One region of the Paraburkholderia sp. JHI869 genome, then DNA from elsewhere that is predicted to be linked to it. Evidence: predicted binding sites of a transcription regulator. Region 1 holds the regulator's gene; each other region holds the start of a gene.
The links. Region 1 encodes FliA, which starts transcription of late flagellar genes. Its sites were predicted from a motif close to CTAAAGTTTNNNNNNNNNNNGCCGNTA; they were not measured.
Positions count from the first base shown of each region.

Region 2: a site for FliA is predicted at 5,867-5,893, ahead of motA (flagellar motor stator protein MotA). Genes of this name have one in related genera too.
Region 3: a site for FliA is predicted at 4,213-4,239, ahead of VSR72_RS08855 (DUF4088 family protein). Genes of this name have one in related genera too.

Region 1 covers NZ_JAYMSC010000055.1:12,911-23,352, forward strand. Annotated here, with positions in the region: gene flgG (flagellar basal-body rod protein FlgG) at 1-281, opposite strand, end outside; gene flgF (flagellar basal-body rod protein FlgF) at 355-1,113, opposite strand; gene flgE (flagellar hook protein FlgE) at 1,141-2,373, opposite strand; gene VSR72_RS42245 (flagellar hook assembly protein FlgD) at 2,412-3,056, opposite strand; gene flgC (flagellar basal body rod protein FlgC) at 3,237-3,662, opposite strand; gene VSR72_RS42255 (flagellar basal body protein) at 3,756-4,271, opposite strand; gene flgA (flagellar basal body P-ring formation chaperone FlgA) at 4,518-5,831, shown strand; gene flgM (flagellar biosynthesis anti-sigma factor FlgM) at 6,013-6,363, shown strand; gene VSR72_RS42270 (flagellar protein FlgN) at 6,414-6,857, shown strand; gene VSR72_RS42275 (RNA polymerase sigma factor FliA) at 7,026-7,757, opposite strand; partial or broken gene VSR72_RS42280 (MinD/ParA family protein) at 8,147-8,929, opposite strand; gene flhF (flagellar biosynthesis protein FlhF) at 8,922-10,442, opposite strand, start outside.
Region 2 covers NZ_JAYMSC010000032.1:89,284-99,725, forward strand. Annotated here, with positions in the region: gene VSR72_RS35740 (Cof-type HAD-IIB family hydrolase) at 1-390, shown strand, start outside; gene VSR72_RS35745 (histidine phosphatase family protein) at 483-1,217, opposite strand; gene aqpZ (aquaporin Z) at 1,417-2,163, opposite strand; gene VSR72_RS35755 (H-NS histone family protein) at 2,452-2,748, shown strand; gene VSR72_RS35760 (glycosyltransferase family 4 protein) at 2,936-4,000, opposite strand; gene flhD (flagellar transcriptional regulator FlhD) at 4,617-4,934, shown strand; gene flhC (flagellar transcriptional regulator FlhC) at 5,039-5,581, shown strand; gene motA (flagellar motor stator protein MotA) at 5,955-6,815, shown strand; gene motB (flagellar motor protein MotB) at 6,826-7,887, shown strand; gene VSR72_RS35785 (response regulator) at 7,901-8,275, shown strand; gene cheA (chemotaxis protein CheA) at 8,333-10,442, shown strand, end outside.
Region 3 covers NZ_JAYMSC010000003.1:526,540-536,981, reverse strand. Annotated here, with positions in the region: gene VSR72_RS08870 (RNA-binding S4 domain-containing protein) at 1-31, opposite strand, end outside; gene VSR72_RS08865 (hypothetical protein) at 329-853, shown strand; gene VSR72_RS08860 (ATP-dependent helicase) at 1,111-3,276, shown strand; gene VSR72_RS08855 (DUF4088 family protein) at 3,365-4,126, opposite strand; gene VSR72_RS08850 (AzlD domain-containing protein) at 4,261-4,584, opposite strand; gene VSR72_RS08845 (AzlC family ABC transporter permease) at 4,581-5,390, opposite strand; gene VSR72_RS08840 (AraC family transcriptional regulator) at 5,460-6,383, opposite strand; gene VSR72_RS08835 (CreA family protein) at 6,412-6,903, opposite strand; tRNA gene VSR72_RS08830 (tRNA-Asn) at 7,050-7,125, opposite strand; tRNA gene VSR72_RS08825 (tRNA-Asn) at 7,195-7,270, opposite strand; gene fdxA (ferredoxin FdxA) at 7,367-7,690, opposite strand; gene pncB (nicotinate phosphoribosyltransferase) at 8,017-9,216, shown strand; gene VSR72_RS08810 (lactate utilization protein C) at 9,313-9,975, shown strand; gene VSR72_RS08805 (sodium:proton antiporter) at 9,965-10,442, shown strand, end outside.

The DNA of each region.
Region 1 (10,442 bases):
TCCTTCGAGTTGCCGGTCTGCTGCAGGTTGCCCTGCGTGTAGAGACGCTCGGTGGCTACCTGCTGCACGCCCGTGCCCACCTGGCTGCCCGAGGGCAGTTCGGTTTGCTGGGTCGAATTCGCACCCGGCTGGCGCAGCGTCTGGTACATGAGGTCCTCGAACACTGCGCGCGAGCCCTTGAAGCCATTGGTGCTCACGTTCGCGAGGTTGTTCGAGATCACGTCCATCTGCGACTGCTGGGCCTGCATGCCGGTGGCGGCGATGTAAAGCGATCGGTTCACGGTGTATTTCTCCCGGTCCGGCTCCCGCGGCGCATTGCGCTTCGCGAGGCGACCTTCATTTGCCTGAAATGACTTAGCTAAAGTTGAGCAGCTGGTTCGCGGTCTGCTCGTTCTGGTCGGCGTTCGAGAGCAGCTTGGTCTGCATCTGGAACTGGCGCGCGTTGGTGATCATCGAGACCATCGCCGCGACCGGATTCACGTTGCTGCCCTCGACCGACTCGGTCGCAACCTGCACGGTCTGGTCCGCGTCGGCGGGGTTGCCGTCCGACGTGTGGAAAAGACCGTCGTCGCCGCGCGTGAGCGCACCTGCCGGCGGGTTGACGAACTTGATCTGGTCGATCATGGCGATCGCGTTGGCGGGGCTGCCCGGCGCGATGGCCGAAACCGTGCCGTCCTTGCCGATCGTGATCGCCGAACCCGGCGGCACCGCGATCGGGCCGCCGCCGCCGATCACCTGCTGGTTGGCAGCCGTGACGAGCTGGCCGTTTTCATCGACGTGCAGGTTGCCGGCGCGCGTATAGGCCTCGTTGCCGTCGGCCGTCTGCACGGCCATGAAACCCTGGCCCTGAATGGCGATGTCGAGCGGGTTGCCGGTATGCGAGATCGCACCGGGCGTCATGTCCGAGCCAGGTGTCGCCGAGAGCACGTAGGTGCGCGTGGTCTGGTCGTTCACCGTCGAGCCGTCGCCGAACGACATCGGCACGGCGCGAAAGTTGGCGAGCTGCGCGCGAAAGCCCGTGGTCGAGACGTTCGCGAGGTTGTTCGCGACGACGGCCTGCTGCTCGAGCGCCTGGCTCGCGCCCGTCATCGCGGTATAGATCAGTCGGTCCATGATGTGCCCGGTACGTGGTTAGGCGCGTTACATCTGCAGCAGCGTCTGGTCGACGGTCTGCTGCGTCTTGATGGTCTGCGCGTTCGCCTGATAGTTGCGCTGGGCCGTGATCAGGTCGACGAGCTGGTTCGTCAGGTCGACGTTCGACGATTCGAGCGCGCCGCCCGTGAGCGTGCCGTGGTTCGTGCTGCCCGGCGTGGAGACCTGCGCGACGCCCGAAGCCGACGTTTCCTGGAACTGGTTGCCGCCCAGGTTCACGAGGCCGTTCGGGTTGTTGAAGTTGGCGAGCACGATCTGGCCGAGCGCCATGGTCTGGCCGTTCGAGTAGTTGCCGGTGATGGTGCCGTCCGCGCCGATCGAGAAGTTCGAGAGCGTGCCGCTCGGGTAGCCGTCCTGCGCGAGGTTGTTCACGCCGTTCGCACTGCCGTACTGCGTCGTGCCGCTCACGTCGATCGTGATCTTCTGACCCGTGGCGGAGCCGTCGGTCGGGTTGATGGTGAGCGTGAAGGTGTTGTTCGCGCCCGAGGTCCCGCCCGAGGTGCCCGTGAGCGTGCCCGAGGTGCCGAAGTTCATCGCGCCGAGGTCGGTCATCGTGCCGCCCGCCACGCCGCCGTAGACTTCGGCCGTGCCGGTCGCGGTCTGCACGTAGTAGAGGTTGATCTGCTGCTTGCCGCCGAGCGAGTCGTAGCCCGTGATCGAGGTCGAGTAGCTGTAGGTGGTCGAATCGTTCGGATCGAACGTCGAAGTCGCCGGAATCGTCGTGGCCTGCGCGTTCAGGTTCACCTGCGCCGTGACTTTCGTCGTCGCGACCGGTGCGATGTTCGTGGTCGGCACCTGCAGCGGCACGGTTTGCGCCGTATTGACCACGCCCGTCGAATCGGCGGCATAGCCCATCAGGTCGTTGCCCGATGCGTCGGTGATATAGCCGTTCTTGTTGAGCTGGAACACGCCGTTACGCGAGTACGTGATCGAGCCGTTGTTCGACATCTGGAAGAAGCCGTTGCCGTTGATGGCGACGTTCAGCGCCTGGCCGGTCGTGTTGATCGTGCCTTGCGCGAAGTCCTGCTGCACGGTCTGCAGCGAAGCGCCGAGGCCGATCTGGTTGCCCACCGACGTCGCGATGGTGTTCGCGTAGACGTCGGCGAACTGCGCCGTGCTCTGCTTGAAGCCAACGGTGTTCGCATTGGCGATGTTGTTGCCGATCACGTCGAGGTCGTTCGACGACGCGGCGAGGCCGCTCAATCCTTGCTGGTAGCCCATGGTTGTCTACTCCGCGCTTTTCGCGTTGGTTATCGTGTTCAGAGAATGGCGCCGACGCTCGAAAGCGCGACCGTTTTGCCGTTGGCGAGCGAGAGGCTCGCCGTGCCGTCCGACTGCTGGACCACGCCCTGCACCTGGCTCGCGACGAGCGCGGTTGCAGTGGCGGACTGGCCGTTGGTCGTCGCGCTGGCGGTGATCGTGTAGGTGCCGTCCGCGACCGTGTTGCCCGCCGTGTCCTTGCCGTTCCAGGTCACCGGCACGGTGCCCGCCGACTGCGCGCCAAGGTCGAGCGTGTTGACGACCTGGCCTGCCGAGTTGGTGATCGTGAGCTTCACGTCCGACACCGCCGCCGGCAGCGTGACGCCAAGTTGTGGCGCCGAGCCGCTCGACACGGCGGCGCTGCTGCCCGGGGCGAGCACGGTCGAGCCGATCAGCAGCGCGGCCTGCGCGTTCTGACCAGCCGAAAGCTGCGTGGAGAGCGACGACAGCGACGTATTGAGCTGCTGGATGCCCGACACCGTGTTGATCTGGGCGAGCTGCGAGGTCATCTGCGAGCTGTCCATCGGATTGGTCGGGTCCTGGTTCTGCAATTGCGCGACGAGCATCCGCAAGAAGGTGGTCTGCAGGTCGCTCGCGCTCGTGCCGCTCGTCGACGAGCTCGAACTCGAACTCGTGCCGTTCATGGTGTCGAGCAGTTGCTGCGACACGGTGGCGGTGCTGCCGCCGATGGTTGTGTTGCTGGAACTCAACGCGTTCTCCCTCGATTGCGCTTCGTGCTTGGCGTGTGGTGGTGGCGGGCGTGTCTTCGTTGCGCGCCCGCTGGTCTCTGTATTACTGCGGTGTGCTGTACTTCAGGTTCCGCTTCAGGTCCCGATCGTCAACGTCTTGAGCATCAACGTCTTGGCCGTGTTCAGCGTTTCGACGTTGGCCTGGTACGAGCGCGACGCCGAGATCATGTTCACCATCTCCTGCACCGGATCGACGTTGGGCATCGTCACGTAGCCGTCCGCGTTGGCGGAGGGATTGTCGGGGTCGTACGTCTGCTTCATGGGCGTGGGGTCGTCCACCACGCCGGTCACCCTCACGCCGCCCACCTGCTGGCCCGAGGCCGTGCGCGCGCCGCCGAGCGGATTCACCGCGAACACGACCTGCTTCGCCTTGTACGGCTGGCCGTCGGGGCCGGTCGTACTGTCGGCGTTGGCGAGATTGGACGCCGTCACGTTCAGACGCTGCGATTCCGCCGTCATGGCGGAGCCCGCAACGCTGAAAATGTTCATCAGGGATGGCATGGTTTCGTTGACCTCACATCAGGTGCGCGTCACGCGCGCGTTGGTCGTTCATGGCTTCGTTACTGCGTTTTCCGGCTGCGCTGCCTGCGTCGATCAGCTCGAACCCGAGGTGATCGCGGACATCATCGTCTTGATCTGCTGCGAGACGACCGTCATGCCGGACTCGAAGTGCAGCGCGTTGTCGGCGAACTGCACGCGTTCGGTGTCGAGGTCGACCGTGTTGCCGTCGAGCGCGGGCTGCACCGGCGTGCGGTACATGAGCTGGCTCTTGTAGGCATCGGTCGGACCGCCCGTCGGGATCAGCTTCGCGTCGCCGGCCATGTGGCCCGACTCCGTGGCCGCCATCGTCATGCCGCTGGTCACGCCCGCGGGCTGCGCCATGGCGAGCGGCTGGGCGTTGCCGCCCGAGGTGGCCGTCATGCCCACCGTACCGCCGGCGCCTTGCTGGCGCAGTGCGCCCGCGAGCGAGGCCGAGAAGTCCACGTCGCGCGCCTGGTAGCCCGGCGTGTCGGCGTTCGCGATGTTCGAAGAGATCAATGCCTGCCGCGTGGCGCGCACATCGAGCGCTTCGCGCCCAAAGGCGAATTCGGCATCGAGTTTGTCCAGCATCGGGCGTTCTCCGTGAAACGAAAAGGATTCGGCGTGAGCGCGGCGGGCTCGCCAAAAGGCGGGGAAACCGGCGCAAACGTTAGGCGCGTGGTCCGAAGGCCTTTGCGCATGGAGTGGAATATTAGGCGGGGGTGGCAAGAACCAATCGGACGAATAGCCGGTAAAGCGCCCCTCTATTCGACGCAAGCGCCCGGGGGCCGCCGCCTAGAATGCGAGTCGTGTTAATGCATTCGATGGAGAACGACGATGCCGCAGACTGCCTCTATCCGTAGGCCGCACGCCGGCCTGGAGCGGCGTGCGCGCGCGCTGTCGTGGCGCGCGTCCTGGACGTGCGCGATTGCCTGCGCATTGGGTGCCGCGAGCGCCCATGCGCAGACCCCGGCGCAGCCCGAGGGCGCGGCCGGGCAGATCTTTATTGCGGGCAACGGCGACCGCGCGGGCTCCGACGCGGCGCAGATGAACGCGCTGCTCGTCAGCAACGCGAAGAAGCCTGCCGGGGCGGCGCCCGTCAATGCTGCCGCCAACGCGCCCGCGAGCGACGCCGCGCCGCTGCGCGCGGCCAGCTACGCCGATCTGAATTCGCGCGGCGTGCCCGAGGATGCGCGCGCGGGCGTCGAGTCGAACGGCATGATCACGATTCCGGGTCCCGGCGAGCGCCCGGCCCAAGGCGACGCGCCGCGCATCGTCACGATTCCTTCGCCGGGTGCGAGCGCCCAACCCATGCGCGTGCCGGCGGCCAACCCGAACAACGCGGGCGCGCTTCAGCGCGTGAACCTGTCGAGCGCCGCGAACCGCGTCGCCCCTGTGGTCGTGGACGCCGGTGCGGCGGCGGTCGCCAACGCGAAGCCGGCTGCGAACGTTGCCAACGCAAGCACCAGCGCACCGCCCGCTCCCAATACCAGCGCCGTCGCCACGAACGTGCAGACCACGCCGCCGGGCCAGCAGGACGGCGAATCGATCCGCGCCGTCGCGCTCAACTTCCTGCAGCAGCAGTCGGCGGGCTTGCCGGGCCACGTGAACATCACGGTCGCGCCGGTGTTTCCGCGCGGCCTCGCCGCGTGCACCTCGCTCGAGCCGTTCATGCCGCCGGGCGCACGCACGTATGGCCACACGACCGTGGGCGTGCGCTGCATCGGTGCGAAGCCGTGGACGCTCTATGTGAGCGCACGCGTGGCCGTCGAGGTGAACTACTACGTGGCCTCGCGCCAGATCGGCGCGGGCGAAGCCCTTTCGGCCGCCGACTTCATGCCGCGCGCGGGCGACCTCGCGAGCCTGCCGCAGACCATCATCACCGATCCCAACCAGGCGACGGGCGCTGTCGCGCTCGCGCGCATTGCCGCGGGACTGCCGCTGCGCACCGACATGCTGCGCAGCGCGGCTTCGGTGGTCATCGGCCAGACGGTGAAAGTGATCGCCGTGGGCAGCAACTTCACGATCTCCGCCGAAGGCAGCGCGCTCAACAACGCCGAGCCCGGCCAGCAGGTGCGCGTGCGCACGAGCGGCGGCCAGATCATCTCGGGCGTGGTCAAGGACGCCGGAACCGTGCAGGTGCAAATATAGGGCCGGTAAGCGCTGGTAAGGGCCGGAACGCGGTGGCTTCAGCCCCGCCCGGCGGCCCGATCCGGCCGTTTCCGGCTTTGTGCGCCAGCACACGTAACAGCATGTAACGGTGGGATTTTCGCGCTAAAGTTCGGCCCGACCTATGCCGTTATCAAGGTCAAATCGATCAGGAAAGCCCATCGTGAAAGTTGACTCCTCCACCCGCAATGATCCGCGCACGCTGCAGGATGGCCTCGCGCGCTCGCAAGCTGATTCGACCGGCGTAAGCGCCGCCGGTACCGACACCGCAGCCACCACTGGCGCGGCAGGCACGGCCGGTGCCGCCCAAGGCGGCGCGAACGTGAGCCTCTCGTCGCTTTCGTCGACGATGCGCTCGCTCGCCGCGAGCGGCTCGGCCGACATCGACACGGCGCACGTCCAGTCGATCAAGGACGCGATCCGCAACGGCACGTTGCAGATCGACTCCGGCAAGATTGCCGACGGCGTGATCCAGACCGCCCGCGACCTCATGAAGCCGACGTCAGGCAACTGACACTCGACCAACGAGCGCCGCGCAAACCTCGCTTTTTTTGGTGCCTAGCAATGAAAGATGCCCTGTTGGCCACACTGATCGACGAACACGCCACGGTTGAGGCGTTCGCGTCGCTGCTCGCCTATGAAGAGAAGGCGCTCGTGTCGGCCGACGGCATGGAGGCGCTGCCGCAGATCGTCGAGCAGAAGACCACGCTCACGCAGCGTCTGGCTGGGCTCGAAAAGGCGCGCGACGCGCAACTGGCAGGCCTCGGTCTCCCCAGCGGCCGTAAAGGCATCGAAATGGCCTGCGACGGCGACACGCGCCTTGCGAGCCAGTGGGCGCTGCTCAAAGGTTCGACCGAACGCGCGCGCCGCAGGAATCTCACGATCGGCATGATGATCCGCACGCGCATGGAGCATAACCGCCGCGCGCTCTCGATCCTGCGCGGCGAAACGGGCGGCGGCGCGATGCTGTACGGTCCCGATGGGCGGCTGCCGGCGTTCGGGCTGTAAGCACCCAGCTCGCCAAAGACAAAAAGCCGAAGCGGTGATGCTTCGGCTTTTTTGTTTGTGCAATCCAGTCGGCCAACAAAAAAGCCGGAGTGCTCCCGCACCCCGGCTTTTTCACCCTCGCCTCACCCGGCCCGCGCTCACAACCGCCGCGCGGACCCGTCTACCGCCTCAATTCTCCTGGCCGGCCCACGACATCTCGCGCAGGCGCGTGCGCAAACGCGCCACTGCCTGGCTGTGCAGCTGGCACACGCGCGACTCGCTCACTTCCATCACCGCGCCGATTTCGCGCAGGTTCATGCCGCGCTCGTAATAGAGCGACATGAGCAGCTTCTCGCGCTCGGGCAGCCGCTCGATCGCCTCGACGAGCGCGCCGCGCAGGCTGTCGTCGAGCAGCGCCGACAGCGGGTCCGAATGATCGACGCAGTAGCGGTCGAGGAACGGTTCGTCCTCGGCGGAGCGGTCGAAGTCTTCGTAGTAAATGAGCTGGCTGCCGTGCAGGTCCTGCAGCATGCTCTGGTACTCGTCGAGCGGCATGCTCAGATGCTCGGCGATCTCCGCCTCGCTCGCCGAGCGCCCGAGCCGCTGCTCCACTTTGTGCACCGCGCTTTCCACTTCGCGCGAGGTGCGGCGCAGGCTGCGCGGCAGCCAGTCGTTGCTGCGCAGCTCGTCGAGCATCGCGCCGCGAATGCGCTGGCTCGCATAGGTCTCGAATTGCGCGCCCTGATCTTCCTTGTAGCGATTGGCCGCATCGAGCAGGCCGATCATGCCGGCCTGGATCAGGTCGTCGAGGTCCACGCTCGCCGGCATTTTCGCCACGAGCTGCAAGCCGAGCCGTCTCACGAGCGGCGCGTACTTCGCAAGCACGTCGGCCTGCGAAATTTTTCCTTGAGCGTTATACATCGACATCGTGCTCTCCACTTCTCATGTCCCTGATTGGCGTCGTCGTGCGCACGTCAGACGTGCTGCGGCGACGTCCGCTGCGCGGGCGTATCGGTCCGCCAGCCCACGTGGGCCGGTGCGGACGCGGATGTTGCATTGGGTGCGGGATGCACACCCGTCACGGCCGCTACGAACGAATCGGCGTTCGCGGCGAGCGTGCTGTGTGCGGCGTTTGTTCCTTGCGTTGCGTGCGTTCCATGCGTTGCATGCGCAGCGTGTAGCTGGACGCCGGCTTGCGGCGCGCCGTCCAGGTCGTCGGCGGGTGCGTCGCCCGCCGCTTCATGTTCTTCGTGCGTCGCGACGAGCGAGCCGCTCGCGCGCGCGGTGGCCGGCGAGCACGCCGAGACCGCGGGCCGCATGGGCCAGTGCGGCAGTTCGGCTGCCACGTGCCGGAAGTCGCGCGCGGCGGATGTCGACGGAAACGCATCGACGATGCAGCGCGCGAGCTTGAGTGCCTGCGCCATGTGTTGATCGGCAGCGACGCTTCCGGCGCTGTCGAGCGACACGCTCAGGTAGCGGCTCGCCACCCCCGCGAGATTCTCGATCGCGGTCTGCGCGTCGCTTGCGTTCGCCACATGATTCGCGAGCACGCGAAACTGCGCGATCGCATGCGCGAAGTGCAGCCGTTTCATGCACGCATAGGCGTCCGTGATCGACTGCGCACCGATGCGCATCACGATCAGCACGTCGTGCGCGTGCATGGCGAGCGGCGACAGCGCGCCTTCGGCATCGAGCTGCGCGTCGATCAATACGATGTCGGCGGGGCCCGAAATGACCTTGTGCAGTTGCGCGCTCGTGTACTGCGCGCGGTTGTCGCGCGAGGCGGCCAGCACGCCGAAGCCGAGCGCGTGACGCCCCACGGCTTCGTCGAGTGTGCGCTCGCCGCGCATCACGGCGGCGAAGTTGCCGGCGCCGCGTACTCCGCCTATCAGCGAACAGACCGAGCGGGGTCCCAGACACTCGTCGATGACGAGTACGTCCTTGCCCTGCGCAGTGAGCGCAGCCGCGAGATTGACCACGGTGGTCGTGCGTCCGGGCGAACCCGCACCGCCCGTCACCGCGACCACTCGCGAGCCTTCGCGCGCGAGAAGCCGGCGCAGCCCTTCTGCCTGATCGATTACGAACTTATCCAAACCTGACCTCGGGAGCCTGCGAATTCGAACGCGTCGAGAGAGCCGACAGCAGCGCCGGGATATCGTCTTCGTGCGGCACGAACGGCGAGCTCTCTCGCGGAATGCAGAAAGCGCTGCGGATCAGGAAGCGGCGCGTCGCCACATAGAGGTTCTCTGGGACCTTCTGGCCCGTCGAGACGTAATGCACCGGCAGCTTGTAGCGCAGCACGGTGTCGAGCGCGCTGCCGAGGTTGGTCGCCTCGTCGAGCTTGGTGAGGATGCAGCCCGTGAGCGGTGCGTTTTCGCTCTGGTAGGCCTGCACGACTTCGTTGAGCGTGTCGCCGTGGTTGGTCGCCGAGAGCAGCAGAAGGCGCCGCACCGGGCGGCCCGCGCCGCACAGCATGGCGATCTGGTCGGCCACGGCGCGATCGCGCTGGCTCATGCCGATCGTGTCGATCAGCACGATGTGCTTGTTCTTGAGTTCGGTGAGCGCGAGCTGGAGGTCCGCGCCGTCGCGCACCGCGTGCACCGAAACGCCGAGGATCTTGCCGAAGATGCGCAGTTGCTCGTGGCCGCCGATACGGTAGCTGTCGGTGGTGAGCAGCGCGACCTTGCTTGCGCCGAAGCGCATCACGCAGCGCGCGGCGAGCTTCGCCGTGGTCGTGGTCTTGCCCACGCCCGTCGGGCCCATCAGCGCGAACACGCCGCCGCGCTCCATGAGCGCTTCTTCGTCTTCGAGCACCGGCAGGTTCGATTCGAGCACCGACTGGAGCCACTCCATGCCGGCCTCTTCGGTTTCCACTTCGGGCAGGCGGTCGATCATCATCTTCACGAGCTGCGCCGAAAAGCCTGCTGCGAAAAGCTGCTTGGTGAGCGCGCCCTGCACCGGGCTGCGGCGCTGGCGCTCGCCCCAGAGGAGGCCCGCGAACTGCTCTTCCATCATGCCGCGCATGGAGGCGAGCTCGTTCATCACGGTTTCGTTCACAACCTGCTCGATGCGCGCGCGGATCGCCTCGCTCACGGTTTGCGCGGCGTCGGCATTCTTGCTGGACGTGGGCGCGGGACCGGCGGCCTCCGGGCCGTGGCCGAGGCGCTGCGCGGCGCGGCGCGCGGCGACATGAGCGGCTTCCAGCGCCCAGTCGGGCGTGCTGGCGTCGACGTCGGGCGGCAGCACCGGGTCGGCGACATTGCCAAGACCACGTGCGGCTGCGGTCGCGGGCGTCATGGCCGGCACGCGCGGCGCATTCTGCTGGTTCGCGATGCGGCGGGCGTGGTCGATCAGCCAGGGGTTCGACTCGGCCATCGTGCGCGGCACGTCGCTCGTGTGCGCTGCGGCGGCCTGTTCGAGGCGCGCGGCGGCTTCACGTGCGACGGCCGGGGCGCTGGCGTTCGCGGCCGGCGCCGTGGACGCAAACGATGGCGCAAAGGCCGGCGTGGCGAGCGACTCGGTCGCGGCCTGCAGCGCCATTTGCAGCGGCGTTTGCTGACCCGGCATGGCTTGCTGTGCCAGCTGCGCCGCTTGCATCGTGGACTG
Region 2 (10,442 bases), on a different contig from region 1:
GGCATTGCCAAGGCGCTTTACATCGGCGAGCCGGCGGATCTCGCACACGTCGCGCAGAATCTCGCGTGCGAGTTCGGCGACGCGCTTTACGTCACCTATTCGCTGCCGGACTGTCTCGAAGTCATGGTGGCCGGTGTGTCGAAGGGCCGCGCGCTGCGTGTCGTGCTCGACCGGCTTGGTATGGACGCCGCGGGTTGCGTCGCGTTTGGCGACAATATGAACGATATCGATCTGCTCGAAACGGCGGGTCATCCGTTCATGATGAACAATGCCAATCCCGATCTCATCAAGCGGCTGCCTTCGGTGCCGCGCATTGGCAACAACTTCGAAGCCGGTGTCGCGCATCATCTGCGCAAGCTGTTCGCGCTCAACGACGAAATCACCTCGTAGTTCACGCGGGTGCAATCGCTAGCCGCGCCATGAGCGCAGCGCGACTCGCGCCGTGACCGCGCTCGCGATTCCATTCCGGCAGTTATCGGCAGTTATTGCACCGCGGGCAGTTGCGCGCACGGGCAGTCGTCGGCACGTCCGTCGAGCCCTTCGCGCTCGTGCGAGAAACGCGCGTGCGCGGCGCCGCTGCTCCAGTCGATGCGCACCACATAGATGCTGTCGAAGTCCGCACTCTCCCAGCGCGGCACGTCGCTCGCGCTGCCGCCATGCGCGGCGACGACGCGGCGCACGAGCGTCTCGATTTCCCGATGTTCCCACGCAACGAGCACGGTGCGCCCGCGCCACTGCGGATCGACAAGCGCGGTTTGCAGCGCATCGATCCTCGAATACCCATACGGCGTCTGGATCGGCATGCCGAACTGGATTGCGGTCGGCTCGATCGTCGCGAGCGGGCGCACATAATAGTACGGGCGGCCGTTGTCTTCCTTCTGCTCGCCCGGGTCGGGCGCGTAGATGGCATCGGGCTTGCCGTACTTGGCCGCGATCACGGCCGGCAGCGCGAGCGCGCGGTTCAACCCCTTGCAGTTGAGCTGGCCGAATCCCTCTGGCGGCTTTTCGCCATGCCTCACGAAAATGAGTGTCTCGACGTCACGCCCGGCTGGCGTGCGGCTCGCATCCGTTTGCGTTGTCCCGGCGGCGTTGGTGGCGCTGTTGGAGTTCGCAGGCCCACTGGCCGGCGGCAGCGGCGCGCAGGCGCATAGCAGTGCGCTCAGCCCTGCGGCGAGCGTCGGGGCGAGCCGGATCGGCCGGGTGTGTGAGCGCTTCATGCTGGGCGCGATGCTCCGGGTGGCAAGTCGGTGGGAAAGTCGACCGATTCTAGCAGCGCGGCCACCGTGGGCCTGATCAGCCGCGCACTGGCGGCGCCTGGGCCAACAAGACAAACGGGCGCCGAAGCGCCCGTTTGCTGCCGCAAGATGAATGTCGCGCGATTCGGCGTGGTACGAGCCGCGCGGACGTGTCAGTGCGTCAGGCCGTCTCGCGCACGACGACAGGCGCTACCGCTTCGCGCCGCCCCGCCACCGCCGGGTACACGATGCCCGCGAGCACGGCGCCGACGATCGGCGCGACCCAGAAAAGCCACAGCTGCGAGATGACCTCGCCGCCCACGAAGAGCGCGGGCCCGGTCGAGCGAGCCGGATTTACCGAGGTATTGGTGACCGGAATCGAGATCAGGTGAATGAGCGTGAGGCACAGGCCGATGGCGATCGGCGCGAAGCCCGCGGGCGCGCGCTTGTCGGTTGCGCCGAGAATGACGAACAGGAAGAACGCGGTCATGACGACTTCGCACACGAACGCGGCGCCCATGGCGTAGTGCCCCGGCGAATGCTCGCCGTAGCCGTTGGTCGCGAAGCCACTCGCGGCGAGGTCGAAGCCGGGCTTGCCCGTCGCGATGAGCGCGAGCACGAAAGCACCGACCACCGCGCCCAGCACCTGCGCGACGATATAGGGCACGAGATCGCGCGCCGGGAAGCGGCCCGCCACGGTCAGGCCCACGCTCACGGCGGGATTCAGATGGCAGCCCGAAATATGCCCGATGGCGTAGGCCATCGTGAGCACGGTCAAGCCGAAAGCGAGCGACACGCCCACGAAGCCGATGCCGAGCCCGTGAACCGGGCCGGCGAAGTTGGCCGCGAGCACGGCGCTGCCGCAGCCGCCCAGAACAAGCCAGAACGTGCCGATCAGTTCGGCAATGAGTCGCTTGGATAAGTGCATTGCGTGACACCTCGAAAAGTCGATTTTTGAAGGGGCCGCGTAAAGCACCGGCACCGGGAAATGCCAGATTCTAGGCAGTCGCACTTTTCGATGCTGTCAAGGATTGTCAATTCTGATGTAATTGATCGAATTATTGCGATCGATGTGTGCGCAATTGCGCCAGAAGCGACTGATCGTTAAATTGAGAAATAGAGCGATAAAGCAGTATTAATAGCGATTGCGAATTCCGTTATTTACGTCTAATCTCCGATCGAGTCGGTTTCACGAGCATATGAAGGGGAGATAGAAATGTCGCAATATTCAGAACTCAAGGCGCAGATCGCAAAACTCCAGGCTCAGGCCGAAGAGGCGCGGCGCACGGAGATCGCGGACGTCATCGCCACGATCAGGGATAAGATCGTCGAGTACGGGCTTTCCGCCCAGGACCTGGGTTTTGCCGAGGCCGCGCGCCGCGGGCGTCCGCCGAAAAAGGCGCCGCTGCCGGCGCGCTATCAGGACCCCAAGTCCGGTGCGACGTGGAGCGGGCGCGGCAAGCCGCCCAAGTGGATCGCGGGCAAGAACCGCGAGCGCTATCTGATCGCCTGACGAATGCCGCCGGGCAGCGATCCGGGCGCCATGCAAGCGCAAATGCAATAAAAGAGCCGCATGAATCATGCGGCTCTTTTTTGTGCGTCATCTGTAATCAACGCGTAATGGCGCTATTGCCCGACTCGCAAACGATTCACGCCGTACATTCGTCTGGATTTATCTCGAAAGTTGGAATGCTTCGCACTCAGCCGGCGGCGACACGGCGCAGTACCGGACGCTGTGCGGCTTCGATGAGCGCCGTATAAGTGTCGACGTAATTGCCGGCCATGATGTGCGACGTGAAGCGGTGTTCGAACTGGTTGCGAATCGCCTCGCGCGAAAGCGAATCGATATTCTGAAGCGCGGCCACCGCGCCTTGCACGTCCTCGACAACATGGCCCGTCACGCCCGGGTCGATCACTTCCGGCACCGAGCCGCGATTGAAAGCGATCACCGGCGTGCCGCATGCCATCGCCTCGATCATCACGAGGCCGAACGGCTCCGACCAGTCGATCGGGAACAGCAGCGCCTTGGCACCCGAAAGGAACGCGGGCTTCTGCTCTTCGTTGATCTCGCCGACGAACTCAACGTGGGCCTGCGACAGCAGCGGCTCGATCTCGGTCTTGAAGTAGTCCTGGTCGACCTTGTCGACCTTGGCGGCGATCTTCAGCGGCAGGCCGGAGAGCGCGGCGATCTTGATCGCCGTGTCCACGCGCTTTTCCGGGCAGATCCGGCCGAGGAACGCGAGGTACTCGGGCTTGCGGTCGCCCTGCGGCGTGAGCAGGTTCTTTGGCAGTCCGTGATAGATCGTGTTCTGCCAGGCGGCCTGCGGCAGCGGCTGGCGCTGCGAGTCCGAAATTGAGATCACCGGCGCGTTCGGGAACTGCTCGAATACCGGTTGCAGTTCGGGCAGGTCGAGGCGGCCGTGGAGCGTCGTGACGAACGGCGTGTCCATGGTCGTGAACAGCGGGAACGGCAGGTAGTCGAGGTGGAAGTGCAGCACGTCGAATTCGTGCGCGACGCGGCGCACGCGTTCGAGCAGCACCATGTGGGGGGCCAGCGCGTCGCGGATCGTCGGGTCGAGGCGCAGTGCGCGCGGCCAGGCAGCTTCGAGGTTTGCCGAGGTGACCGAATCGCCGCTGGCGAACAGCGTCACGTCGTGGCCGAGGTCGACCAGCGCTTCGGTCAGATAGGACACGACGCGCTCGGTGCCGCCATAAAGCTTGGGCGGAACGGCTTCATAAAGTGGCGCAATTTGTGCGATTCGCATTGTTCGATCTCCTGGGCAAGAAGCCCATAAAGGCCGCGTGTGCAACGAATTCTGTGATGCGGCACTGCGGCGGTACGACGGTATCGGGTTATCCCTGAGCTCGATTATGGCTATTTCACGGCCCGATACACGCGGTTTTGCAAACGCTTAATGTTGTTACAGCGGGATACAGCGTGTGTTTCAGGCCATTGCAAAGCGTGATGCGGCCTGGGCGCGCAATGCGCAAGCCGCGTGCCCGGCGCGTTCGCGCAAGGGACACAACGTGTTGATGCGAGGGCCGGATAGCACACAAGCGGGGCCGGATAGCACGCGCGCGTGACGTATCCATGAAAAAGCCTATAATCCGCAGACAATTACGCGGCTTATGCGAATGACATGACGCATACCGTGTCCTGCCGCTGCTCCCGCTTCTTTGTCAGAAAAATTCCTACACGTTAGCGAAAGTTTTTCTCGCAACGCGTCGCGGCATCCGTCCGATTTCTATTTGTTCCCGCCCCAGCCACAATGCACCCACGACCATAAAAGGCCGTTCGGATGCACTCGAGTTGCATTTGGGCGAGCAAACGTTTTCCGCAGGCGGACTGACCAGCCGCCGCGTATCGATTCGGGGGAATCTATGAGCGCGACGACGCACAGCGACATGCTGGGTGAGATCAAGGAAGTGAACCTGTCGTACCTGTTGCTTGCGCAACGTCTTTTGCGCGAAGACAAGCCGACGGGCATGTTCCGCATGGGCATCTCGGAGCAGTCCGCAGAGGTGCTCGCCAACCTCTCTTTCGCGCAGACCGTACGTCTTGCCGCATCGAACCAACTGCTTTGCCGCTTCCGGTTCGACGACCACGCCATCCTGAGCGCACTTGCCGACAAGGGCAAAACCGCGCTGACCCACTCGGCGATCATCATGTCGGGTCAGGACGTCGAGCAGATCGGCTGAACCGCTTCGCCCCGCGCCGCAGCGCGCGGCCGCGCATTGCCCCTTGCTGCCCGCGAACGGCAGCAGGAGCAAGCGCATTCCTTCGCGGCTTCCAACGGGTGTCTATGGCGACAAAGAGTGTGGTGCAGGAGGTAAAGGAGATCGCGCTTGCGATCGAACTGATCGAACTGGGCGCACGCCTGCAGTTGCTCGAAGCGGAGACCTCGCTCTCGCGCGACCGGCTCATCCGGCTCTACAAGGAAGTGAAGGGCGAGTCGCCGCCCAAGGGCATGCTGCCGTTTTCGACCGACTGGTTCATGACGTGGCAGCCCAACGTCCATTCCTCGCTGTTCTACAACACGTTCGTGTTCATGTGCCGCCACGCGCGCTGCGAGCCGATCCACGCCATCGTGAAGAGCTACCGGCTTTATCTCGAGCACCTGCGCCTGCACGACGAAACGCCGGCGCTGAGCCTCACCCGCGCCTGGACGCTCGTGCGCTACTTCACCTCGGGCCTCCTGCAGATGACACCGTGCAGCCGATGCGGCGGCCGCTACGTGGCCCACGCGCACGATCCGCAGCGCGGCTTCGTCTGCGGTCTGTGCCAGCCGCCTTCGCGGGCGGGGCGCACGCGGCGCAGCGCGCTTGCATCGCAGATCGCGGCCTGAGGCAGATCGACGCGGTTCGATGTCGCCGAGGTTGCCCGAGGCCGTTCGTGCAGGCGCAGACCCCGGATAAACCCGGCCTGCCTTTGTGAACACGCCGCCCGGCCATGCCGAACGGCGCCTGCCGCAGCGAAGCCCGCGTCGTCACGAGCGCTCGCAAGCGGCCACCGGCACAAACTGCAACCCCTTCCCGCGCGGCTTTGCGAACCGGCCCCAGATTTCTCCGTCATGCCGAGGCAGTGCAGACGGCAGATGCCCGGCCAGCTTACGATCCGCGCCCATCCAAACCCAAAGTTTTCCGCGCAGTTGCCGTAAACCCAGCTAAGGGCGCGGGCCGACGGCGGTTCGCGGCGCATTTCTTAGTGAGGACCCGGCTGTGCTGATTATCGTTGGAACACTCCTGACGATCCTTTGCGTCTTCGGCGGCTACGCACTCGAGGGCGGCCATCTCGGCGCGCTCATGCAGCCGATGGAGTTGCTCATGATCGGCGGTGCTGGCCTCGGCGCGTTCATCCTCGGCAACGGCATCAAGACCATCAAGGCCACCTTGCGCGTGCTTCCCACGCTGTTCAAGGGCGCCAAATACAACAAGGACGTGTACATGGAGCTGCTCGCGCTGCTCTATGTCCTGCTCGCGAAGGCGCGAAAGGAAGGCACGCTCACGCTCGAAGCGGATATCGACGATCCGCAGAAGAGCCCGATCTTCACGCAGTACCCGAAGATCCTGGCCGATCACCATATCGTCGAATTCCTCACCGACTACCTGCGTTTGATGGTGGGCGGCAACATGAACGCGTTCGAAATCGAAAGCCTCATGGACGAGGAAATCGAAACGCACCACGCCGAAGGCGAGGCGCCCGCGCATGCGCTCGCCAAGGTGGGTGACGCCATGCCGGCGTTCGGTATCGTCGCGGCCGTGATGGGCGTGGTCCACACCATGGCTTCCGCCGACAAGCCGCCCGCAGTTCTCGGCGAGATGATCGCCCAGGCGCTGGTGGGCACCTTCCTCGGCATTCTGCTTTCGTACGGCCTGATCGGCCCGCTCTCGAGCCTCGCCGAGCAGCGCGTGACCGAGTCGACCAAGATGTTCCAGTGCATCAAGGTGACGATCCTCGCGAGCCTGAACGGCTACGCGCCGGCCATTGCCGTGGAGTTCGGCCGCAAGGTGCTGTTCTCGACCGAGCGTCCGTCGTTCACGGAGCTCGAAGAGCACGTGCGCCGCGTGAAGGCGAAGTAAGGACCGGCCCATGAGCAACAACAAGGACCGCGCAATCGTCGTCAAGCGCGCCGCGCCGAAGAAGGCCGGCCATCATGGCGGCGCGTGGAAGCTCGCCTACGCGGACTTCATGACCGCGATGATGGCGTTCTTCCTGCTGATGTGGCTGCTGTCGTCGGCATCGACGGTGCAGTTGAAGGGCATCGCCGACTACTTCAATCAGCCGATGAAGATCACGCTCTGGGGCGGCGACCGCAGCGCCGAAGACTCGAGCATCCTGAAGGGCGGCGGCCGGGACATCTCGTCGCAGGACCAGGGCGTCACGCGCCGCAGCGACGGCGCGACCGAGCGTTCGGAGCGCAACCAGTCGAAGCACAACGACGACGACGCCTCGAAGCAGCTCGAAGGCTCGCTCGAACGCAAGGAGCAGGTGCGCCTGCACGACCTGCAGGTGAAGCTGATGGCGGCGATCGAGGCGAACCCGGTGCTGCGCCAGTTCAAGCAGCAGATCCGCATCGACTCCACGCTGCAGGGCCTGCGCATCGAGATCGTCGACTCGCAGAAGCGCCCGATGTTCGCAACGGCGCGCGACGTGGTCGAGCCGTACATGCGCGACATCCTGCAGGCGATCGGCAAGACGCTCAACGATGTGCCCAACCGCATCGTCGTGCAGGGTCACACCGACGCCGTGCCGTACGCCGGCGGCGAGAAGGGCTACAGCAACTGGGAGCTTTCCGCCGACCGCGCGAATGCTTCGCGCCGCGAGCTGATCGCGGGCGGCATGGACGAATCGAAGGTGTTGCGCGTGCTCGGTCTGGCTTCGACGCAGAACCTGAACAAGGCCGATCCGCTCGACCCGGAAAACCGCCGTATCAGCATCATCGTATTGAACAGGAAGTCCGAAGACGCGCTCATGCACGACGACTCGACCACCACCACGCTCTCCGACGACGCAGCGGGTTCGGGCAAGAGCCTGCCCGGGCTCACGCCGGACGCCGTGCCGGTCAAGGCGGCGCCCGCGCCCGTCCAGCTCGCGCCGAAGATGGCAACGGCGCTGGCGCCGGCGGTGAGCGTCGCGCCGGCAGCGCAATGACAACGAGGAACGGATGATCAGGAACATTCTGGCGATCGACGATTCGGTGTCCATGCGGGAGATCCTGCGTGCGGCGCTCGGCTCGGCAGGCTACGAAGTGACAGTGGCGAGCGACGGCGAAGAAGGGCTCGAGCACGCACTCGCCCAGCGCTTCGATCTCGTGCTCACCGACCTTTACATGCCGCGTATGGGCGGGCTCGACCTGATCAAGCAGTTGAGGGCGAATCCTTCGTACTTCGAAACGCCCATCCTCGTGCTGACCACGGAATCGGACGAAGGCTTCAAGGCAGCCGTACGCGACGCAGGCGCGACCGGCTGGATCGAAAAACCGGTGGACCCCGAACTGCTCGTCGATCTGGCGAGCGCGCTCGGCGAGGCCCACCCTTGAGGTGCCGCGCGGCGACTAACCCGGCACCAACCAGGCAATTAACGCGGTGAAAGAGCAATGACTCTCGACATCACTCAGTTTTATCAGACGTTTTTCGACGAGGCGGACGAACTGCTCGCGCAGATGGAGCAGCTTCTCCTGAACCTGAACGTCGGCCGCCCGGATCCCGAGGATCTGGCGGCGATCTTCCGCGCGGCCCACTCGATCAAGGGTGGCGCGGCGACGTTCGGCTTCACGGCCTTGACCGAGACGACCCACATTCTCGAATCGCTGCTCGACCGCGCTCGCAACAACGAGCTCGTGCTGCGCAAGGACATGATCGACACGTTCCTCGAAACGAAGGACGTGCTTTCCGATCAGCTCGGCGCCTACCGCGCGAGCGCCGAGCCCGATGCGGCAGCGGCTGCCGCCGTGCGCACGAAGCTCGAGCGCCTCTATGCGGAAAGCCGCGGCGTACCCGCACCGGCGCCTGAACCCGCACCGGCGCCGGCCCCCGCGCCCGCTCCGGCGCCGCAGGCAAGCGCTGGCGATTCGGAAGAAGATCTCGAAGCCGCTTTCGAAATGCACAGCACACTGGGTGCAGGCTCGGGCGCGCCCGAGCACGTCGTGAGCGAGGCGATCGATGCAGCAGGCTCGGCGCCCGCCAACGGAGCAAATGCGGGTGCAGATGCGAGCGCGGAAGGCCCGCACCTGCGCGTCACGCTGCGCGCCGTCGACGCGAAGGACCAGGAGCTGCTCGTCGAAGAGCTTGGCAACCTCGGCCGCATTCTCGGCCAGGTGAAGACCGGCGACGATCTCACGCTGTGGCTCGAAACCGATGTGACCTCCGACGACATCATCGCGGTGTGCTGCTTCGTGATCGACGAGAAGCAGATTGCGATCGGCCGCGGCGCAGCGCCCCAGGGCGACGCGCAGCCGGCCGCGGCCGCGCCTGCGGCTGCACCGGCACCCGCCGCGCCGCCCGCAGCACCGGTGGCGCCAGTCGCGAGCGCACCCGCCGTGATTGCGCCCCCGCCGCCCGCACCGCACGCGGAACTGGAAGCGCCGCGTCCTCCGGCAAGCGCGCCGGGCGTCGCCACGCCCGCGCAACCCGAAGGCGAGCGCAAGGCGCGTCCGGCCGCAGCCGCGAATTCGGCGGAAGGCAGCTCGATTCGCGTGGGCGTCGAAAAGGTCGATCAGCTGATCAATCTCGTGGGCGAACTCGTCATCACGCAGGCCATGCTGGCGGAAACGACCAGCACGTTCGACCCGGCGCTGCATGACCGCCTCTACAACGGCATGGCGCAGCTCGAGCGCAACGCGCGCGATCTGCAGGAAGCGGTGATGTCGATCCGCATGATGCCGATGGATTACGTCTTCAGCCGCTTCCCGCGCCTCGTGCGCGATCTCGCGGCGAAGCTCGGAAAGGAAGTCGAGCTTGTCACCTTCGGTCAAGCGACCGAACTCGACAAGAGCCTCATCGAGCGCATCATCGACCCGCTCACCCACCTCGTGCGCAACTCGCTCGACCACGGCATCGAAACCGTGGAAGCGCGCCGCGCCGCGGGCAAGGACTCCACGGGCCAGCTCGTGCTGTCCGCCGCGCACCACGGCGGCAATATCGTGATCGAGGTGAGCGACGACGGCGCGGGCCTGCGCCGCGACAAGATTCTCGCCAAGGCGATCAAGCAGGGCATGCAGGTGAGCGACACCATGTCCGACGACGAGGTCTGGAACCTCATCTTCCTGCCGGGCTTCTCGACCGCCGAGCAAGTGACGGACGTGTCGGGCCGCGGTGTGGGCATGGACGTGGTCAAGCGAAACATCCAGGCGATGGGCGGCCACGTGGAGATCACCTCGCACGCGGGCAAGGGCAGCACCACGCGCATCGTGCTGCCGCTCACGCTGGCGATTCTCGACGGCATGTCGGTGAAGGTCGGCGAAGAAATTTTCATCCTGCCGCTGAACTTCGTGATGGAGTCGCTGCAGCCGCGCCACGAAGACATCTACACGGTCACCAACGGCGACCGCGTGGTGCGCGTGCGCGGCGAATACCTGCCGCTCGTCGCGCTCCACAAGGCGTTCAACGTGGAAGGCGCGCGCACCGACCCGACGCAGGGCATCGTCACGATCATGGAAACCGAGGGCCGTCGCTTCGCCATGCTGATCGATGAGCTCGTGGGCCAGC
Region 3 (10,442 bases), on a different contig from region 1:
CGCCGGTCAGCGTGAAATCGAGGTTGGGCATGGCGGATTGAAATTCGAAAGGCGTGCGGCAAGCGCGCGAAGGGTGAGCATCATAAGCGATGGCGGGCTTGCCGCAGCGTCTGTCACATCTCGGGGCCGGATGTTATGAATTCGTCAGTAAATGAAACGTTGAGTAACGTCGCGGGACCCGGCGGCGATCTTCATACCAAAATGGTTTCACCCGGATCGACAGCGCCGCTGAAGTTTTTCATACGCGGCTCCATCGAGCGGGGGCGCGGCTGAGGCGGGCTTGCCCGCTGCACAAGCGCCTTCGGAACCACTGCAAAGAGGATACGCCATGACCCAGATTCGCAAGCTGCTTACTGCTACCGCTGCTTTTGCCACCGTGACCACTGCCGCCGTATTCGCGCAGGGCGCGTATGCACAAAACGCGACCCAGGGCGCGACACAGGCCGGCGAAGCCCCCACGATGGCGCCTTCCGGCGCGCCGGCTATGGCGCCGGGTGCGGCTCCCGGTCAGATGCCGGGCCAGATGAATGCTCAGGTGCCGAGCCAGGCGCCGGCGGCCGCGGGCATCGCGCAACCGGCTCCCGCGCCGCAAAATATGACCGCGCCGCAGTCAGCCGACCCGCTGGTGCAAAAGCGCAACGCGAACGCGGCGGCGAACGCCGAATACCGCAGCGCGAAGAAGTCGGCAAATGCCGAGTACGGCGACGCGAAGAAGCAGGCGAAGTCGCAGTACAAGGCGCAGGTGAAGGACGCGAAGATTAACCACAAGGCCGACCGTCAGGCCAACGATTCGGAGATGAAGGATCAGATGAACGGCATGTCGGCCCAGCAGCAGGGCGGCCAGTCGCAGTAACGAACGGCTGATGCCGGTGGCGCCTGCGCGTTGGGCGCTGGCTTTTGGCAGGGCCTCTAGCGGCGGCGTCCGGCAACGGGCGCCGCCGTTTTGCCTGACGGCTTCCTCACGAAGGCGATGGCGAAACGCGCTGCGGCATTGTCGTTAAATCCCGCCAGATCGCCATGGAATCAGGCGCTTGCGGATGAGGGGTGTATGGATATACAGTGTGCGTCGCCCCTTTCCGATTCGCCACGTTCATCGTCCCAGCGCCCGCCGTGTCCACTGTTTCCGTTGCCGATTCCTCCGTCTCCGATGCCAGCCGGGCGCGCGCCGACGCGGCCAACGCCGTATCCGCGTGGCTCGAGAAACTCAACGACGCACAGCGCGAGGCCGTCCAGCACGGCGGCGAAGCGGGCTACGCGCCGGGCTCGGCGCTGCCGGGCCCGCTGCTCGTGATCGCGGGTGCCGGGTCGGGCAAGACGAATACGCTCGCGCACCGCGTCGCGCATTTGATCGCTGGCGGCGCCGACCCGCACCGCATCCTGCTGCTCACGTTCTCGCGGCGCGCCGCGCAGGAAATGACCCGGCGTGTGGCGCGCATTGCCGCCAGCGCGCCAGGCGCGGCCGCCGTACTTGCGCAGGGGCTCACCTGGGCGGGCACGTTCCACGGCGTGGGCGCGCGCCTCTTGCGCGAATACGCGGATCACATCGGCTTGTCGCCGGCGTTCACGATCAACGACCGCGAGGATTCCGCGGATCTCATGAATCTCGTGCGCCACGAACTGGGTTTCTCGGCGAAGGAAAAGCGCTTTCCCTCGAAATCGACTTGCCTCGCGATCTATTCGCGCGCGGTCAACACCGGCGACTCGCTCGCCAACGTGCTCAACCGCTCGTTCTCGTGGTGCCTCGAATGGGAGCCGCAATTGCGCGCGCTGTTCGCGGCCTACGTGGACGCCAAGCAGAAGCAGAACGTCCTCGACTACGACGACCTGCTGCTCTACTGGGCGCACATGGCCGCGGAGCCGGCCATCGCCGCCGATCTCGCGGGCCGTTTCGACCACATCCTCGTCGACGAATACCAGGACACCAACCGCCTGCAGGCCTCGATCCTGCTCGCGCTCAAGCCCGACGGCCGCGGCCTGACCGTGGTCGGCGACGACGCCCAGGCGATCTACTCGTTTCGCGGCGCGACTGTGCGCAACATTCTCGACTTCCCGGCGCAGTTCGATCCGCCCGCGCGCCAGGTGACGCTCGAGCGCAACTACCGGTCGACGGCGCCGATCCTCGCAGCCTCGAACGCCGTGATCGACGCCGCCGCCGAGCGCTTCACCAAGAACCTGTGGACCGACCGCCCCTCGCAACAGCGCCCGCGCCTCGTCACCGTGGCCGACGAGGCAACCCAGGCGCGCTACGTCGTCGAGCAGATTCTCGAGGCGCGTGAAGCGGGCATGAAACTCAAGCAGCAGGCCGTGCTGTTTCGCGCGGCGCACCACAGCGCGACGCTCGAAATCGAGTTGGCGCGGCGCAATATCCCGTTCGTGAAATTCGGTGGCTTGCGCTTTCTCGACGCCGCGCATGTCAAAGACGTGCTGGCGGTGCTGCGTTGGGCCGAGAATCCGCTCGACCGCGTGGCGGGCTTTCGCGTGACGCAACTGCTGCCGGGAGTGGGGCCCGCCAACGCCGCGCGCCTGCTCGACCAGGTGGCCGCGTGCACGGGCGCGTATCGCGCCGCCGAGGCGCTCGCGGCCTTCGCGCCGCCGCCGCGCGCCGCCGAGGACTGGCCCGCGTTCGCGTCGCTCATCGACAGCCTCTCCATGCGCTCGACGCCGTGGCCCGCTGAGTTCGAGCGCGTGCGGCGCTGGTACGAGCCGCATCTGGAGCGCAATCACGAAGACGCCCAGGTGCGTCTCGCCGACTTGCTGCAGATGGAGAGCATTGCGAGCACCTACGCCTCGCGCGAGCGCTTTCTCACCGAACTTACGCTCGATCCGCCCGACGCCACGAGCGCCGAATCCGCCGACCCGCTGCTCGACGAGGACTATCTGATCCTCTCGACGATCCATTCGGCGAAAGGGCAGGAGTGGCGCAACGTGTTCGTGCTCAACGGCGTGGACGGCTGCATTCCGTCCGATCTCGGCGCGGGCAGCGACGAGGAGCTGGAGGAGGAGCGGCGCCTGCTATACGTGGCGATGACGCGCGCGAAAGAGGATTTGCATATCGTCGTGCCGCAGCGCTTTTACGTGCACAACCAGGTCGCGTCGGGCGACCGGCACGTGTGGGCTTCGCGCACGCGCTTCATCGCCGCGCCCATGCTGCCGCTGTTCGAATCGTGCGCGTGGCCGCCTGCGCCCGTGGCGAGCGCGCCAAGCGCGGCGGGACTCGCCGCTGCCGCGCAGGCGAAGGTCGAGATCGCCGCGAAGCTCAGGAGAATGTGGGACTAAGGGGCGCGCCGAGGGGCTCAAGCGGCTCGAGCGACGCTTGACTCTGCAGTTGACGCGTCGCGCCGCCCGAAGGCGGGCGCGCCAGCGCTCAGCGCCTTTGCTCGCGCGCGGTGCCGCGTTGCGGCGGCATGAAGAAGTTGCGCATCCACGCGGCCAGGCGCGTGAAGACGTCGTCGGGCTCCTCGACGAAAATCTCGGGCTTGAGCAGGCGCAGATATTCCATGATCTGTTGCGCTTCCTGCTTCTGAAACACGCCATGCGTGACGCCAAGCCTCAGCAGCCCGCGCAGTTCGCCCAGACGCTCGCGCGCGGCGCTGCCCGTTGCCTGCTCGCAGCCGATCTTCGCTTCGTACGCACGCTGGCGCAGCGACTCCGTGAGCCGCCAGGCGGGCGTCTGCATCGATTCTTCGAGCGCCTGGATGTCCTGCACGCCTGACTTGATCTGCGCCGCGAGCGGATCGACCAGCGTGTCGTCGCCCTGGGCTTCGCTCACGATGGCCGCCGCCCAGTCGCGGCACTGCTTCGAGAGTTCGTCGGGCGTCCACTCGGGCCGCGACGCGAAGCCGAAGCCGAATTCGCCCGCCTGACGCATCAGGATCGAGACGACCTCTGGGAATTCCTTGTCCAGCGTGCGCTTGGCCCACGCGTACTGGCCACCTTGCAGGAGCCGCTGCACTGCGTGCTCCGTGAGCGGCGTCATGTTGTCGAGCAGCTTCGCGCGCAGGTAATCCTCGAATTCCGGCGTGGCGAACTGCGGGTCGAGTTTGAGCGAGACGCGCAGGAACGCGTCGAAGTCCTTGCGCAGCGACGCAAGCGTTTCGTCCTTCAGGTTAAGGGTGATGTGCCCCATTATGGTTACCCCGGTGTATTCCGTATCGCGTCTCGCGCGCTCTCGCCGTTCGAGCAGTGGCCTGCCAGAGCAGGCCTTGACGGGTTTAACGGCGGGCCGGGGTGAAACTTGAGCGCGAGTGGCGAGGGGCGCCTCTAGCGCAGGACGACGCCTTGCCAGAGGAAGAACACGCCGAGCCCGACCGCGATGGTGAGGAGCGGGCGCTTCGTGAGCGCGCTGACGACGATCGCCGCGAGCGCGCCAACGAGCTGCGGGTTGCGCCAGGTCAGCTCGGCGCCCTGGCCGTGCGGCGAGACCGCCATCGGCACGATGATGGCAGTGAGCACCGTGACGGGGACGAAGCCGAGCGCGGTGCGCACGAGCGGCGGGAACACCAGTCGGTCGCCGAGCACGAACACCGCCGTGCGAATGACCACGGTGATGAGGGCCATGCCGAGAATCAGGACGACGTAGTTCATTGCCCGGCTCCTGCGGTGCGTTGGACGGTGGGGGACTTGCGGGGCGACTCGCTGCCGGCGCGGGCGCCGCGTGACGAACCCGGGCGCGAGAGGACGACACCCACGACCACGCCAGCGAGCACGGCGCCGAGCAGCCCGAGCTTGTACGGCCAGCCCTGCCAGAAAAAGGCAAGCGCACCGGCAGTCGCGGCGGCGGCGAAGTAGCGCACGGCAACCAACTGCGGCACGACGATCGCAATGAAGGTCGCGACCATCGCGAAGTCGAGGCCGAGCGACTGCAAACCCGGGAACGCCGCGCCGAAGAGCAGGCCGGCTGCGGTCCAGAGTTGCCAGTTCAGGTACATCGAGAGCCCCGAACCGAGGAAATGCCACGGCGAGACATCGTCGCCGGGCGGATGGCGGCGGAAATGCGCCCACGCGACGGCGAAGACCTCATCGGTAAGCAGGCCGCCCAGCACGAGGCGCCAGCGCAGCGGCAGGTGTGAGACATACGGCGCGAGCGTCGCGCTGTAGAGCACGTGCCGCAGGTTCACGATGAACGTGGTGGCCCAAATCACCGCGAAGCTCGCGTGCGAGGCGATCAGCCCGAGCGCGATGAACTGCGCCGAGCCGGCGAACACGGCGAGCGACATGAACTGGCCGTGCCACAGCGAGAGCGGGCCCGAGGTGACGAGCGTGCCGAAGATCACGCCGAAGGGCGCGGCGCCGATCATCATGGGGATCGTGTCGCGCGCGCCGGCGATGAATTCGGCAAAGCGGTTGGGATGCGGCCTGGGATGCGTGGTCAAACTGTCCTCCTGATACATGGGGACAGCATAGCGGGCGGCCGTGCGCGTGGCTTGTACGTTCTTGCGGCGTGAGGCGCGCCGGCGCGTTCAGGACGACTGCCAGCGGCCGGGCGGCACGCCGAACATACGCCGGAAGTGTCGCGTGAAATGGCTCTGGTCCGTGAAGCCGCTCGCCGCGGCGACATCGGCGACCGTGGCGCCTTCGCGCAGCGGGCCGAGCGCGCGTTGCAGGCGCAACTGCGTGCGCCAGGCGTGCGGCGGCAGGCCGGTCGCCTGTGTGAAGAGCCGCGTGGCGTGAAACGGCGAGAGACCGACCGCCTGGGCGAGATCGGCCACGCGCAACGGCGTGGCGAGATCGGCGGCGAGGAGCGCCTTCATCGTTTCCACGCGCGCATCGTTCGGGCCGTGCCTGAGCGCCGCCTCGCGCGTGCGGCCGTAGCGTGTGAGCAGCGTCGAGAGCGCGTCGAGCAACGCGCCTTCCACGGCGAGCAAATCGGAAGACGGTGCGGCGCAAGGCGAGGGTAGCGCCGCCACGCCAGGCAAACCACTGCTCGCGCCGGAGTCCGGCACCGCCGCGGCGCGCCGCGAGTCGGCGTCGGCTTCGAGCAGCCGGTGGGCGCGAGAGAGCCTGTGCGCGAGATCCAGATCGTGGATCACCTCGGTGTCGAACCACGGCAGTGGCTGCGCGCGCCCGGCGATTTCGCCCGCGAGTTCGTGCAGGAAGTCGATCGGCACGTACATCACCCGATAGCTCCAGCCTTCTTCGACGGCGCGCGAGCCCGTGTGCAGTTCGCCGGGATTGATGACCGGCACGCTGCCCGTCTCGGCGACATGCTGCGAGCCGCGATACCGAAAGCACTCCGCGCCGCCCTCGATCACGGGGATCGTGTAGGCCTCGTGCCAATGGGGTGCGAACGTATGTTCGTTGTATTCGGCCGTGACGAGATCCGCGCCGGGCAAAAGCGGCGTGCGCCAGTAGCGGGCGGAATCTCGAAAACGGGAATCGGTCATGGTGGAGGATCCTGCTCAGATCCCCAGTTTAGCGCAGCGGTATCGTCGTGCCCGCCGGCACCGGCACAGCCGTGACGCTGTTCTTGGCGCTGCCGCTCACCACGCGGTCGCTGTAGGTCAGATACACGAGCGCGTTGCGCTTCGCATCGACTACGCGTACGACGTGCAGCGTCTTGAAGAGCAGCGACATGCGCTCGTTGAAGACGTCGGCTTGCTGTTTGAGCGGCCCGGCGAACGAGACCGGCCCGACCTGCCGGCACGCGATCGATGCCTCGGTCGGATCTTCCGCAATGCCGAGCGTGCCCTTCACGCCGCCCGTGCGGGCGCGCGAGACGTAGCAGGTGACGCCTTGCACCTGCGGATCGTCGTACGCCTCGACGACGACTTTGTCCGAACCGGTCACGCGGAAGTTGGTGTTTACGCTGCCGATTTGTTCGGCGTGTGCGGTAGAGAAGGTGACGAGGCACGCGCAGGTGAGAAGCGGGCGCGCGAGGAGAATGGCAAGGCGGGCGGATTTCATGCGGATTCCCGAAGGTGACGATGCGACATTATCGGGGAGGGTGAGGCTGTGCGCGCGGTGATGCGGAGCCGCCGCTAGAGGTGGCGCGCAACACGCGCACCAAAAGAAAAAGGGGTTGCGTGCAAACACGCAACCCCTCGATATTTTGGCTCCCCGACCTGGGCTCGAACCAGGGACCTACGGATTAACAGTCCGGCGCTCTACCGACTGAGCTATCGGGGAACAGCAGTACAGCTACAACGCTTTACGTCATGAAAAAGCCCGTTCTGGTTAACGGGCTTTTGCGAATTCTGGCTCCCCGACCTGGGCTCGAACCAGGGACCTACGGATTAACAGTCCGGCGCTCTACCGACTGAGCTATCGGGGATCAACAAAAGCAGAGAACGAGATTCTATGGGGTATGACTGGGCCTGTCAATACCCTGTCGCTATCTCTTTAAGGGTAATCCGGAACCAGCGCGCGATTACCGTGCGAGCAGCGCGAGCTTGTCCTTCACGTCCTTGAACTCGTCGGCTTCCGGCAGCGGGGCCTTGGTCTTGGTGATGCTCGGCCAGCCCTTCGCGAGGTCGGCGTTCAGCTCGATGAACGATTGCTGGTCGCCAGGCACGTCTTCCTCGGCGTAGATGGCGTTCACCGGGCACTCGGCAACGCACACGGCGCAGTCGATGCACTCGTCCGGGTCGATCGCGAGGAAGTTGGGACCTTCGCGAAAGCAGTCCACCGGGCACACATCGACGCAGTCGGTATAGCGGCACTTGATGCAGCTTTCGGTCACAACGTGAGTCATTCAGGCAACTCCTGCAAGCTTTTTGTATCGGGGGATGGCGGTTCGCCAAAGGCGCTATTGTAACTGATGAGGAATTACCCCAACCACAGGCCTGCAACCGTCCTTATATCGTTTCGTGATTAGTTTATAAGATGGGGCGGTCCGCAACGTTTTACCCCTTGTGCGCAAGGGGGCGTGCGAGCGGGCACGCGGCGCGCGCAGGCATTCGGGTAACATGGGCGCACCGCTGGCGCTCGCCGCCCGGAGCCGCTGCGGGGCATGCGCCCGGCAGCGTGTCCGGTTCCCGCTTCGCGGGCGCTATCCGATTGCAGTCCGGCTGGCCCATCATGATCATTACTTCGCTGCTCGATACCGATCTGTACAAATTCACGATGATGCAGGTGGTGCTGCATCATTTTCCCGCGGCCAATGTGGAATACCGTTTCCGCTGCCGCACGCCGAACGTCGATCTCGTGCCCTACGTCGATGAGATCCGCAGCGAAATCCAGAAGCTCTGCAGGCTGCGCTTCGCCGAGACCGAGCTCGAGTATCTGCGCAAGATGCGCTTCATCAAGAGCGACTTCATCGACTTTCTCGCGCTCTTTCACCTCAACGAAAAGTACATCACGGTCACGCCGTCGCCCAAGGGCAATGGCGAGATCGACATCGAGATCACGGGGCCGTGGCTGCATACGATTCTCTTCGAGATCCCGGTGCTTGCCATCGTCAACGAGGTGTACTTCCGCAACACGCAGCATCATCCGCAGTACGAGGAGGGGCGCGAGCGCCTGCGCCACAAGATCGAGCTGCTCGGCGCGAAGCCTGAATTCGCCGACTGCAAGATTGCCGATTACGGCACGCGCCGCCGCTTCTCGAAGCGCTGGCACGAGGAAGTGATCCTCACGCTCAAGGACGACCTCGGCGAGCAGTTCACCGGCACGAGCAACGTCTACTACGCGATGAAGCACAACCTCACGCCGCTCGGCACGATGGCGCACGAGTACCTGCAGGCGTGCCAGGCGCTCGGGCCGCGTCTGCGCGACTCGCAAATCTACGGCTTCGAGATGTGGGCGAAGGAGTACCGCGGCGACCTGGGCATCGCGCTCTCGGACGTCTACGGCATGCAGGCCTTCCTGCGCGACTTCGACATGTACTTCTGCAAGCTTTTCGACGGCGCGCGCCACGACTCGGGCGATCCGTTCGACTGGGGCGAGCGCCTGCTCAAGCACTACGAGGACAACCGCTGCGACACGCGCACGAAGACCATGATCTTCTCGGATGCGCTCGACATTCCCAAGGTGCTGAGCCTGTACGAACGTTTTCGCGGACGTTGCCGTCTGGCGTTCGGCGTGGGCACGAACCTCACCAACGATCTGGGCTACCAGCCGCTGCAGATCGTCATCAAGATGGTCCGCTGCAATGGTCAGCCCGTCGCCAAGCTCTCCGATTCGCCGGGCAAGAATATGTGCGACGACAAGGCGTATCTCGCCTATCTGCGCCAGGTGTTCGGCATCGAGCAGCCCGTGGAAGAGGAATGCGCGGGCTAGCAAGCGGCTGAAAGAACGCACGCGAGACCCGCGAATCGCAAGGCGACGCCCCGGTATAATCGGCGCGTCGCCTTTCTTCATTTGACGAGGACGTTCATGGACACGACGGCCGCCCGCCGCAGCATACTCGCGCGCATTCGCGCGGCGCAGGGACGCGAGGCTACGCCCGCGGCGCACGAGCGGGAAGCCGTGGCCGACTACCTCGCGCGCCATCCCGAGGGTCCGCGCCCGCCGCTGGAAGGCGACCTCGTCGCGCGCTTCGTGGGCGAGGCGCGCAAGATGTCGAGCACCGTCGACGAAGTCCAGCAGATGGCCGACGTGCCTGCCGCCGCGCAACGTTATCTCGCCGAGCACAGCCTGCCGATGCAGGCCGTCGCGTGGCAAACGCTCGAAACATTCGACTGGGCTGGCGCGGGTCTCGCCGTTCAATTCCGCAAGCCCGAAGATCGTGATCTCGTTGGCCTCACGGGCTGCTTTTGCGCCACGGCCGAAACCGGCACGCTGGTGCTGCTCTCCAGCCCGCATACCTGGGCCTCGGGTGCGCTGCTGCCCGAAACGCACATCGCCGTCGTGCCCGCTTCGCGCATCGTCGCGGGCCACGAAGACGCCTTCGCGCTCATGCGCGCCGAACGCGGGGAACTGCCGCGCGCGGTCAATTTCGTCTCGGGGCCTTCGCGCACCGGCGACATCGAGCAGACCATCATTCTTGGCGCGCACGGGCCGTATCGCGTGCATGTGATCGTCGTGCATGGCGCGTAAGCGCAACACGGCGAGCGCTTGCGCGGGGACGCTCTTCGCCGCGCTCACGCTGTTCAGCACGAGCGCACACGCAGCGGCCTTCGATGGCGCATCGCTCGGCGCCGTCTGGGCGCTGCCATTCGCCGGCATGCTGCTCTCGATTGCGTTCTTCCCGATGTTCGCGGCCACGTTCTGGCATCACCACTTCGGCAAGATCTCGGCGGCGTGGGCGCTGGCCTTCCTGCTGCCGTTCGCGGCCACGCATGGTTTTGGCGCGACGTATCCGCTTTTCGTGCACGCTGTCGTCGAAGAATATCTCCCGTTCATCGTGTTGCTCGGCGCGCTCTATACGATCGCGGGCGGCATCTGCGTGTACGGGAATCTGAGAGGATCGCCGCGCATGAATACGGCGATCCTGGCGCTTGGCACCGTGCTCGCGAGCGTGATGGGCACGACGGGCGCGGCGATGCTGCTGATCCGGCCGCTCC